Regions from separate parts of the Curtobacterium sp. C1 genome, predicted to be linked through region 1. Evidence: predicted binding sites of a transcription regulator. Region 1 holds the regulator's gene; the other holds the start of a gene.

The links. Region 1 encodes HrcA, which represses chaperone genes, less so after heat shock. Its sites were predicted from a motif close to TTNGCACTCGNNNNNNNCGAGTGCNAA; they were not measured.
Region 2: the regulator HrcA is predicted to act here: its motif matches at 2,962-2,988, upstream of groES (co-chaperone GroES).

Annotation. Positions count from the first base shown of each region.
Region 1 is NZ_CP088076.1:1,402,272-1,406,991, forward strand. Features, by position in the region: gene LQK89_RS06795 (HAD family hydrolase) at 1-103, opposite strand, end outside; gene hemW (radical SAM family heme chaperone HemW) at 133-1,368, shown strand; gene LQK89_RS06805 (DUF4870 domain-containing protein) at 1,389-1,820, opposite strand; gene hrcA (heat-inducible transcriptional repressor HrcA) at 1,930-2,952, shown strand; gene dnaJ (molecular chaperone DnaJ) at 3,061-4,173, shown strand; gene LQK89_RS06820 (16S rRNA (uracil(1498)-N(3))-methyltransferase) at 4,173-4,720, shown strand, end outside.
Region 2 is NZ_CP088076.1:3,208,571-3,213,290, forward strand. Features, by position in the region: gene LQK89_RS15370 (ABC transporter substrate-binding protein) at 17-1,351, shown strand; gene rarD (EamA family transporter RarD) at 1,462-2,424, opposite strand; gene groES (co-chaperone GroES) at 2,573-2,869, opposite strand; gene LQK89_RS15385 (class I SAM-dependent methyltransferase) at 3,028-4,230, shown strand; gene LQK89_RS18070 (DUF4190 domain-containing protein) at 4,299-4,720, opposite strand, start outside.

The sequences.
Region 1 (4,720 bases):
GTTCGAGCGCGAGGTGGTAGAGGTTGCCGGGCGAGACGGCGTTCAACACGAGGGTGCCGTCGATGTCCCACAGCACCGTGGTGGGGACGGTGTGGTGCTCCATGCCCTCCATCATGACCGAGAATGGAGTCCATGCCGAGTGCTCTGCCGATCGCCGACCCCGCGCCGTCGGACGGCCTGATCACCCCCGGCCCCGGAGCGGGCGACGTCCCCTTCGGCGTGTACGTGCACGTGCCGTTCTGCCGGGTGCGCTGCGGCTACTGCGACTTCAACACCTACACGGCGTCCGAGCTCCGAGGGGTCCGCCGCGACGACTACGCCGGCCACGCGGTGCAGGAGATCGCCTGGGCGGCCGAGGTGCTCGACCGCTCCGGCGTCCCGCGCCGACCGGTCTCCACGGTGTTCTTCGGCGGCGGCACCCCGACGATGCTCCCGGCGTCGGACCTCGCGATGATCCTGCGGGCGATCGACGACACGTGGGGGATCCTGCCCGGGGCAGAGGTCACGACCGAGGCGAACCCGGACTCCGTCGACGCGGACGCGATCGGCACCCTGCAGCGCGCGGGCTTCACGCGGATGAGCTACGGCATGCAGTCCGCGGTGCCGCACGTCCTCGCGACGCTCGACCGCACGCACGACCCCGAACGGGTGCCCGTCGTCGTCGACCTCGCGAAGCAGCACGGGCTCGACGTCTCGCTCGACCTCATCTACTCGACGCCCGGCGAGTCCCTGGACGACTGGCGGACCTCCCTCGACGCGGCGCTCGCGTGCCGGCCCGACCACGTCTCGGCGTACTCGCTCATCGTCGAGGAGGGCACGGCGATGGGCCGCGCGGTGTCCCGCGGCGAGCTCCCGGCCCCGGACGACGACCTCGCCGCCGACATGTACGAGCTGGCGGACCGGGTCCTCGGTGACGCCGGCTACACCTGGTACGAGGTCTCGAACTGGGCCCGGGCGGACGCGGACGGCAGTCCGGCGCAGCACGCGAGCCGGCACAACCTGTCGTACTGGAAGGGACACGACTGGTGGGGGATCGGACCGGGCGCGCACTCCGCGGTGGCCGGCACCCGCTGGTGGAACGTGAAGCACCCGGCCGCCTACGCGAACCGGGTGCTCGCGGGGGAGTCACCGGCAGCCGGCCGCGAGACGCTCGACGACGAGACCCGGTACGTCGAGCGCGTCCTGCTCGCCGCGCGGGTCCGCGGCGAGCTCACCACAGCGGAGCTCCGTCCGTCGGCACGCGAGCGCGTCGCCGGGCTCATCGCGCGCGGACTCGTGGACGGTCCGGCCGCGGTGCGGGGGCGGCTCGAGCTGACCCTGCAGGGTCGGCTGCTCGCGGACGCGGTGGTCCGCGAGCTGCTCGACTGACCTGGTCCTGCTCGAGCGGCCTAGTTCTTGATGAACTCGATCGTGAGCGGGTACTTGTAGAGGTCGCCACGGTTCGCTGCGATGGCCGCCATGATCGCGAAGACGATGACGAGCACCCCGATGATCGGGAGCAGCACGAAGCCGATCAGGACGATGCAGAGCAGCCCGGCGACGATGTACGCGATGGCCGCGGTGATGTGGAAGTTCAGCGCCGTGCGGGTGTGCTCCTTGATGAACGACCCACGGTCGCGGAGCACCAGGTAGGCGATCAACGGCACGAGGAAGTTGAAGAAGATGCCGCCGACGTGCGTCAGGGTCGCCCACAGCCGCTGGTCCTCCGGCGACATCGGCTGCGGGACCTGGTACCCCTGCGGGTACTGCGGTCCGCCGGGGTTCGCCGGCCCCCCGGGCTGCTGGTCGTAGGGCCCTCCGGGCTGCTGTCCGTAGCTCATGCCCAGAGCGTAGCGGGAGGGGCCCGCCCGGGTCCCGGTCCGTCGGCGGTCGGGCGTAGGATCAGCAGTCGAGACGTCCGAGTGCCAGCATCGAACGGAAGGGGTCCGGATGGTCAGCGAACGCTCCCTCGAGGTCCTCAAGGCCATCGTGCGGGACTACGTCGCGTCGCGCGAGCCCGTCGGCTCGAAGTCGATCGTCGACCGGCACGCCTTCGGGGTGAGCGCCGCGACGATCCGGAACGACATGGCCCTGCTCGAGGACGAACAGCTCATCGTGGCCCCGCACACCTCGTCGGGCCGGGTGCCGACCGACAAGGGGTACCGGGTCTTCGTCGACCACCTCGCGGCCGCCCGCCCGCTGTCCAGCGCGCAGCGCCACGCGATCGAGACGTTCCTCGGCACCCCGAACGACCTCGACGAGGTCCTCGGCCGCACCGTCCGGCTGCTCAGCCAGCTCACGAACCAGGTCGCACTCGTCCAGTACCCGTCGATGGTGCGCGCCCGCGTGCAGCACATCGAACTCGTCCGCCTCGGCGACACGCGGCTCATGGTGGTGCTCATCACCGACACCGCCCGGGTCGAGCAGCGCGTCGTCGAGACCGACGTCCCACTCGACGAAGACGCTCTCGGCGAACTGCGCTCCGTTCTCAACGGCGCGTCCGTCGGGCTGCTCCTGCAGGACGTGCCCCGGGCGCTCCGGGCGGTCCCGCAACAGCTCCGCCCCGACGCCCAGACGCTCGCCGGCGTCGTCGTCGCGACGCTCATCGAGCAGGTCGCGGCGAACCGACAGGACCGCCTGGTGATGGCGGGGGCGGCGAACCTCGCGAAGAGCGAGCGCGACTTCTCCGGCGGACTGTTCCCCGTGCTCGAGGCGATCGAGGAGCAGGTCACCCTGCTCCGGCTGTTCGGCGAGATGCAGGTGGACGACGTCGCGGTCGCCGCGAGCATCGGCGCCGAGAACGCCGAGTACGGGCTCGACGCCACGAGCATCGTCGCCGGCGGCTACCTGGCCGGCGGCGGCGAGGTCGCGCGGCTCGGGGTGCTCGGGCCGACGCGGATGGACTACGGCACGAACATGGCCGCGGTGCGCGCCGTCGCACGGTACCTGTCCAAGCTCCTGGGCGAACATTGACCGACCCGGCCCCCGACGGGCACAGGCCGCCCCGCGCGGGTGATCCGTGCCTCCAGACCGACCTGACCGGCGGCGAACGCCGCACCGACCGAACCGACTGAGGGATACGTGGCAGACCACTACGACGTCCTCGGCGTCCAGCAGGACGCCTCCGATGCCGACATCAAGAAGGCGTACCGCCGGCTCGCGCGCGAGCTGCACCCGGACGTGAACCCGAGCCCGGACGCGGCCGAGCGCTTCAAGGACGTGACGCACGCGTACGACGTGCTGAGCGACCCCGAGCAGCGACGGCGGTACGACGCCGGACCGCAGGCGGACAGCCCCTTCGGTGGCGGCGCCGGCGGGTTCAGCGACATCTTCGACGCGTTCTTCGGTGGCGGCGGCGGTGGCGGGCGGGGCAACGGCCCGCGCAGCCGGGCCGAGCGTGGACAGGACGCCCTGCTGCGCATCGAGGTCGACCTCGACGAGGTCGTCTTCGGCACCCACAAGGACGTCGAGGTCGACACGGCCGTCGTCTGCGAGACCTGCAACGGCTCGTGCTGCGCGCCCGGGACGAGCCCGCGCACGTGCGACATCTGCGGCGGAAGCGGGCACATCCAGCGCCAGGTCCGATCGCTCCTCGGCAACGTGGTGACGAGCGCCCCGTGCGGTACCTGCCGCGGGTACGGCACCGTCATCCCGAGCCCCTGCCCGACCTGCCAGGGCCAGGGCCGCGTCCGTGCGCGCCGCACGATCCCGGTCGACGTCCCCGCCGGCGTCGAGACCGGGCTCCGACTGCAGATGCCCGGCCAGGGCGAGGTCGGTCCGGCCGGTGGCCCCTCGGGCGACCTGTACCTCGAGGTGAAGGTCCGCCACCACGACGTCTTCAGCCGCGACGGCGACGACCTGCTCGCGACGCTCGAGGTCCAGATGACCGACGCGATCCTCGGCGCGCACACCACGATCGACGGTCTGGACGGCCCGGTCGAGCTCGAGCTGCGCCCGGGCGTGCAGAGCGCCGACGTGCTCGTGATCAAGGACCGCGGGGTCACCAAGCTCCGCGGCAACGGTCGCGGCGACCTGCGCGTCGGCGTGCAGGTCGTCACCCCGACCAAGCTGTCGCACAAGGAGCGCCAGCTCGTCGAGCAGCTCGCGAAGTCGCACAAGGCCGCGAAGCCGCAGCTCGCCCGGTTCCAGCAGGGCATGTTCGGCAAGCTGCGCGACCGCTTCCTGCACTTCTGATGGCGTCCCTCCACCTGGTCGACCCGGGCACGCTCGACGGTGTCGGGGTCGGCGACACCGTCACGCTCGACGGTCCAGAGGGCCGGCACGCCGTGTCGGTCGCGCGGGTCCGTGTCGGCGAGGCCCTGCGCATCGCCGACGGCCGCGGCACGGTGGTGGCCGGGACGGTCGCGTCGACGGGTCGCGACGAGCTGACGCTCACCGTCGACGCCGTCACGGTCGAGCCGGCGCCCCGACCGGCGCTCGTGCTCGTGCAGGCGCTCGCGAAGGGCGGCCGCGACGAGATGGCGGTGCAGGCCGCGACCGAGATCGGGGTCGACCGCATCGTGCCGTGGGCGGCGACGCGGAGCGTGTCGCGGTGGGACGGCGCGAAGGTCGAGAAGGGTCGGGCCCGGTGGGCCGCGATCGCGCAGGAAGCCGCGAAGCAGGCCGTCCGGTCCCGCGTCCCCGAGGTGGACGCGCCGGTGACGACGGCGCAGCTGGCATCGTCGTCGGGTGTCGGCGCGTCGTCGGGTGTCGGCCAGGAGGATCGGCGTGCGCTGGTCGT
Region 2 (4,720 bases), 1.7 Mb from region 1:
AGAAAGGGCTCCACGGATGACCAGAACCACCCGTGCCACCACGGCACTGGCAGTGGCGGGAGCGGCAGCGCTCCTCCTCGCCGCGTGTTCCACCACCGGCAGCGCCGGCACCGACTCCTCCGCCTCGGCCAGCGGCGCGAAGAAGGACCCGGCTGCGAGCTGCAAGGCACCGGACACCCCGGGCACGGACGCGCTCAAGATCGGCACGATCCTGCCCCTCACCGGCACCCTGTCGTACCTGAACCCGCCGGCCGAATCCGGTGTGGGCCTGGCCGTCGAGGACATCAACGCCGCGGGCGGCGTGCTCGACAAGGACGTCAGCATCGACCCGGCGACGGACTCCGGCGACAGCAACGACATGACCGTGTCGAGCTCGGCGGCGACGAAGCTCGTGAACGCCAAGGTCCCGGTCGCGATCGGCGCCGAGTCCTCGAGCGTCACGCTCAACGTCATCGACCAGCTGACGAGCAACTGCATCGTGGAGATCTCGCCCGCGAACACGGCGACCTCGCTCTCCGGCTACTCGTCGTACTACTACCGGACCGCTCCGCCGGACTCGGTGCAGGGTTCGGCGCTGGGCCAGCTCGTCACGGGTGACGGCAACGCCAAGGTCGCGTTCCTGGTCTTCAACGACACGTACGGCACGGGTCTCCGCGACACCGTCCAGAAGGCCATCGAGGCCTCGGGCGGCCAGGTCGTCTACGGCGGCAAGGGCAAGGGCCAGGAGTTCCCGCCCGGACAGACGACGTTCTCGTCCGAGGTCACCGCGGCGCTCGCCACGAAGCCGGACGCCATCGTCGTGCTCGCCTTCGACGAGACGAAGTCGATCATCCCCGAGCTCAAGTCGCAGAACGCGGACATGGCGAAGATCTACATGTCCGACGGCAACACCGCGGACTACTCGAAGGACTTCGACAAGGGCACCCTCGAGGGCGCACAGGGCACCATCCCCGGCGCGAGCCCGAAGGACGAGCTGAAGCAGCGCCTGTCGGACTACTACCAGAAGACCGCCGGCAAGCCGCTCGCGGACTACTCGTACGCGGCCGAGTCCTACGACGCCACGACGCTCGCCGCACTCGCCGCGGTGAAGGGCAAGGGCACCGACTCCGGCACCATCCAGAAGAACATGGCCGCGGTGTCCGGCGCCGACGGCGGGACCGAGTGCACCACCTTCGCCGACTGCAAGAAGCTGCTCGACGAGGGCAAGGACATCCACTACACCGGCCCGTCCGGCATCGGTCCGTTCGACGAGAACAACGACCCGTCGAGCGCCTACATCGGCATCTACAAGTTCGACGGTGACAACAAGCCCGTGTACCAGAGCGCCATCCAGGGCTCGGTCTCGAAGTAACACCCCTGCAAGGACGACAGTCCCCCGCGGATCATCCGCGGGGGACTGTTGCGTGCGCCCGCCACTCCGGCGGACGGTCGGCGCCGGCCTGGAGGCACGGGTCGGTCCCGTCAGACCGGCTCGGCCGCCGTGGGTACGAGCGTCCGGCGCCTGGCTGCCCGAGCCGCCGCGAAGCTGTCGACCGTGAGCACGACGAGCGCCACCCACACGATCCCGAAGCCGATCCAGCGCGCCGGCGGCATCGCCTCGTGCTGCACGACGACCCCGACGAGCAGCTGCATCACCGGCGCGAGGTACTGCGTCAACCCGAGCGTGGACAGACTCACCCGCCGCGCCGAGGACGCGAAGAGCAGCAGCGGCACGGCCGTCGCGGGCCCGGTCAGCACCGTGACGAGGACGTGCGGCCAGCCCTCGCTCGTGAAGGTCACCCCACCGCCGAGCCCGGTGACCCCGAGCACGACGAGCGCGCCCACGGCGATCGGCAGGAGCCAGAGCGTCTCGATCGTCAGCCCGCTCAGCGCGTCGACCGTCCCGCCGACGCGCTTCTTCACCAGCCCGTACAACCCGAACGAGAACGCCAGCGTCAGTGAGATCCACGGGACCTGGCCGTAGCCGACCGCGATGACGACGACGGCCACGACGCTGATGCCGACCGCGGCCCACTGCGCGGCACGGAGCCGTTCGCGGAGCACCACGATCCCGAGGGCGATCGTCACGAGCGGGTTGATGAAGTACCCGAGGGCGGCCTCGACCGTGTGGCCCGTCGTCGTCGCGGCGACGTACACGGTCCAGTTGACCAGGATGAGGACGGCCGCGAGGCCCATCACGAGCATCACCCCGCGCTGGGCGAGCAGGGAGCGGGTGCGGAGCCACGAGCGGGTGACGGCGATCGCGACGGCGCAGAAGACCAGCCCGAAGACGATCCGCCACGCCACGATCTCGAACGCGCCGGCGGGGGCCATCGCCGCGAAGAGCAGCGGCATGAGTCCCCACAGCCCGTACGCGACGATCGCCTGGACGACACCGACGGATGCCTCGGAGCGGGCGGGGCGCGTCGGGGTCGGTTCACTCACGGAACCATCCTAGGAAGCCGGACCGACGCGACGGACCGGCACCGTGCCTCCCGGCCGGAAGGCGCACCGGACGCCCGCCGGACGCGATCCGCACGCACGAACGCCCCGCCGGCCGGAGCCGTGCGGGGCGTTCGTCAGGAGCTGGGTGTCAGCGCTCGATGACCGCGAGGACGTCGCGAGCCGAGAGGACCAGCAGGTCCTCGCCCGAGTACTTGACCTCGGTGCCGCCGTACTTCGAGTAGATGACCTTGTCGCCGACGGCGACGTCGAGCGGCACGCGGTTGCCGTTGTCGTCGATGCGACCGGGGCCCACGGCGACGACCTCGCCCTCCTGGGGCTTCTCCTTCGCGGTGTCCGGGATGACCAGGCCGGAAGCAGTGGTCTGCTCCGCCTCGACCTGGCGGATGACGATGCGATCCTCGAGCGGCTTGATGGTGACGGCCACGGTGACCTCTTCTTTCTCGGTACTGACTCGGTACAGATGGGAACCGGTTGGCACTACGCACAGGAGAGTGCCAACGCGAGTCTAGGGACAGTCTGGCACTCGGTCAATCCGAGTGCCAGGCGGCTCCGGCCCTCTCGGCGACCTGGGAGGATCGAGGCGTGGACGCCGCCGATCTCGCACAGCTGCTGACCCCCGAGGGGATGGCCCTGCTCGACCGTACCCCCGGCATCTCCGACGGCGGCGAGATCGTCCGCGTCGTCTCCCGGCTCCGCGCCGAGGGCCACGACCCGGGACTCGTCGCCGCCGTGCTCACCCAGGCGCGACTCCGACAGCGGGCGCGCGGCAAGTTCGGCGACTTCGCCGGGCGCATGCTCTTCACCGAGGCCGGACTCGAGCAGGCGACCCGGCTGCAGGTCGCCGCGTTGCACGCCGGACGCTTCGTCGGCGCCGGACTCACGCGGGTCGCCGACCTCGGCTGCGGGATCGGCGGCGACGCGCTGGCGATGGCCGCGCTCGACCTCGACGTCACCGCGGTCGACCGGGACGAGGTCACGGCGGCCGTCGCGACGCACAACCTCGCGCCGTGGCCGAACGCCCGGGTGGAGCTCGGCGACGCGGCCGGGTTCGACCTCGCTCGGGTGGACGGCGTGTGGATGGACCCGGCTCGCCGGACCGCCGGGCACGCGAACACCCGACGGCTGGCGGACCCGGACGACTGGTCGCCGTCGCTCGACACGGTCTTCGCGGCCGCGACGACCACCCCGACGGGCGTCAAGCTCGGGCCGGGGATCGACCGCGACCTCATCCCGGACACGCTCGAGGCGCAGTGGGTCTCCGTCGACCGCGAGGTCGTCGAGCTCGTGCTCTGGTCCGGCCCCCTCGCCCGCCCGGGCATCCGACGTGCCGCGACGGTCATCGGCGCACACGGCACCGCGGAGCTGACCGCGCCCGGGGACACCGAGGACGTCGAGGTCGGCCCCGTCGGCGACTACCTGTACGAGCCGGACGGCGCGGTGATCCGCGCGCGGCTGATCGGGGACCTCGCCCGGTCGCTCGACGGGCGGATGCTGTCCGAGGGCATCGCGTACGTGACCTCGGACCGTGCGGTGGCGACGCCGTTCGCGCAGGGCTTCCGGGTGCTCGACACGATGCCGCTCGACGTGAAGCAGCTCGCGGCACGCCTGGCGGCGGAGGACGTGGGCACCGTCGAGATCAAGAAGCGCGGCGTGGACGTCGACCCGGCGCAGTTCCGGAAGCGGCTGCGGCTGCGGGGCCGGCGCGCGGTCACGCTCGTGCTCACCCGCCTGGAGGGACGGCACACGGCGATCCTGTGCGAGCGGCTCGTCGACGTGGCCGGCTGAGCACGCCACGGACGAGGACGGGCCCCGCGTGGTTGCGCGGGGCCCGTCGCCGTGGTCGTCCGGGTTCGTCAGCCGACGAAGGCGCCGGAGTCGTACCCGTAGGGATCGGAGTACGAGTTGCCGAGACCGGCGATGACCACGAGCGCGATGATCCAGAGGATCCAGAAGCCGGTCATCACCCACCCGGCGATGATGCCGGTCAGGGCGAGGGCACGGCCGCCCTCACCGTTCTGCTTGATCTTGCCGAGGGCGATGTGGCCGAGGATCGCGCCGGCGGGGCCGAGCAGGATCGCCATGAAGAACAGCGGGATCGCCCCGAGACCGAACACGATCGAGAGCACCGCGAGGGTGTTCGTCTTCGGGCGCTGCGCGTAGGGCTGGTACCCGGTGGAGGCGTAGGACGCCGCGTACGGGTTCGACTGCGGCTGCTGCTGGGCGTACGGGTTGCTCGGCTGCTGACCGTACTGGCCGCCCTGCTGCTGGCCGTACT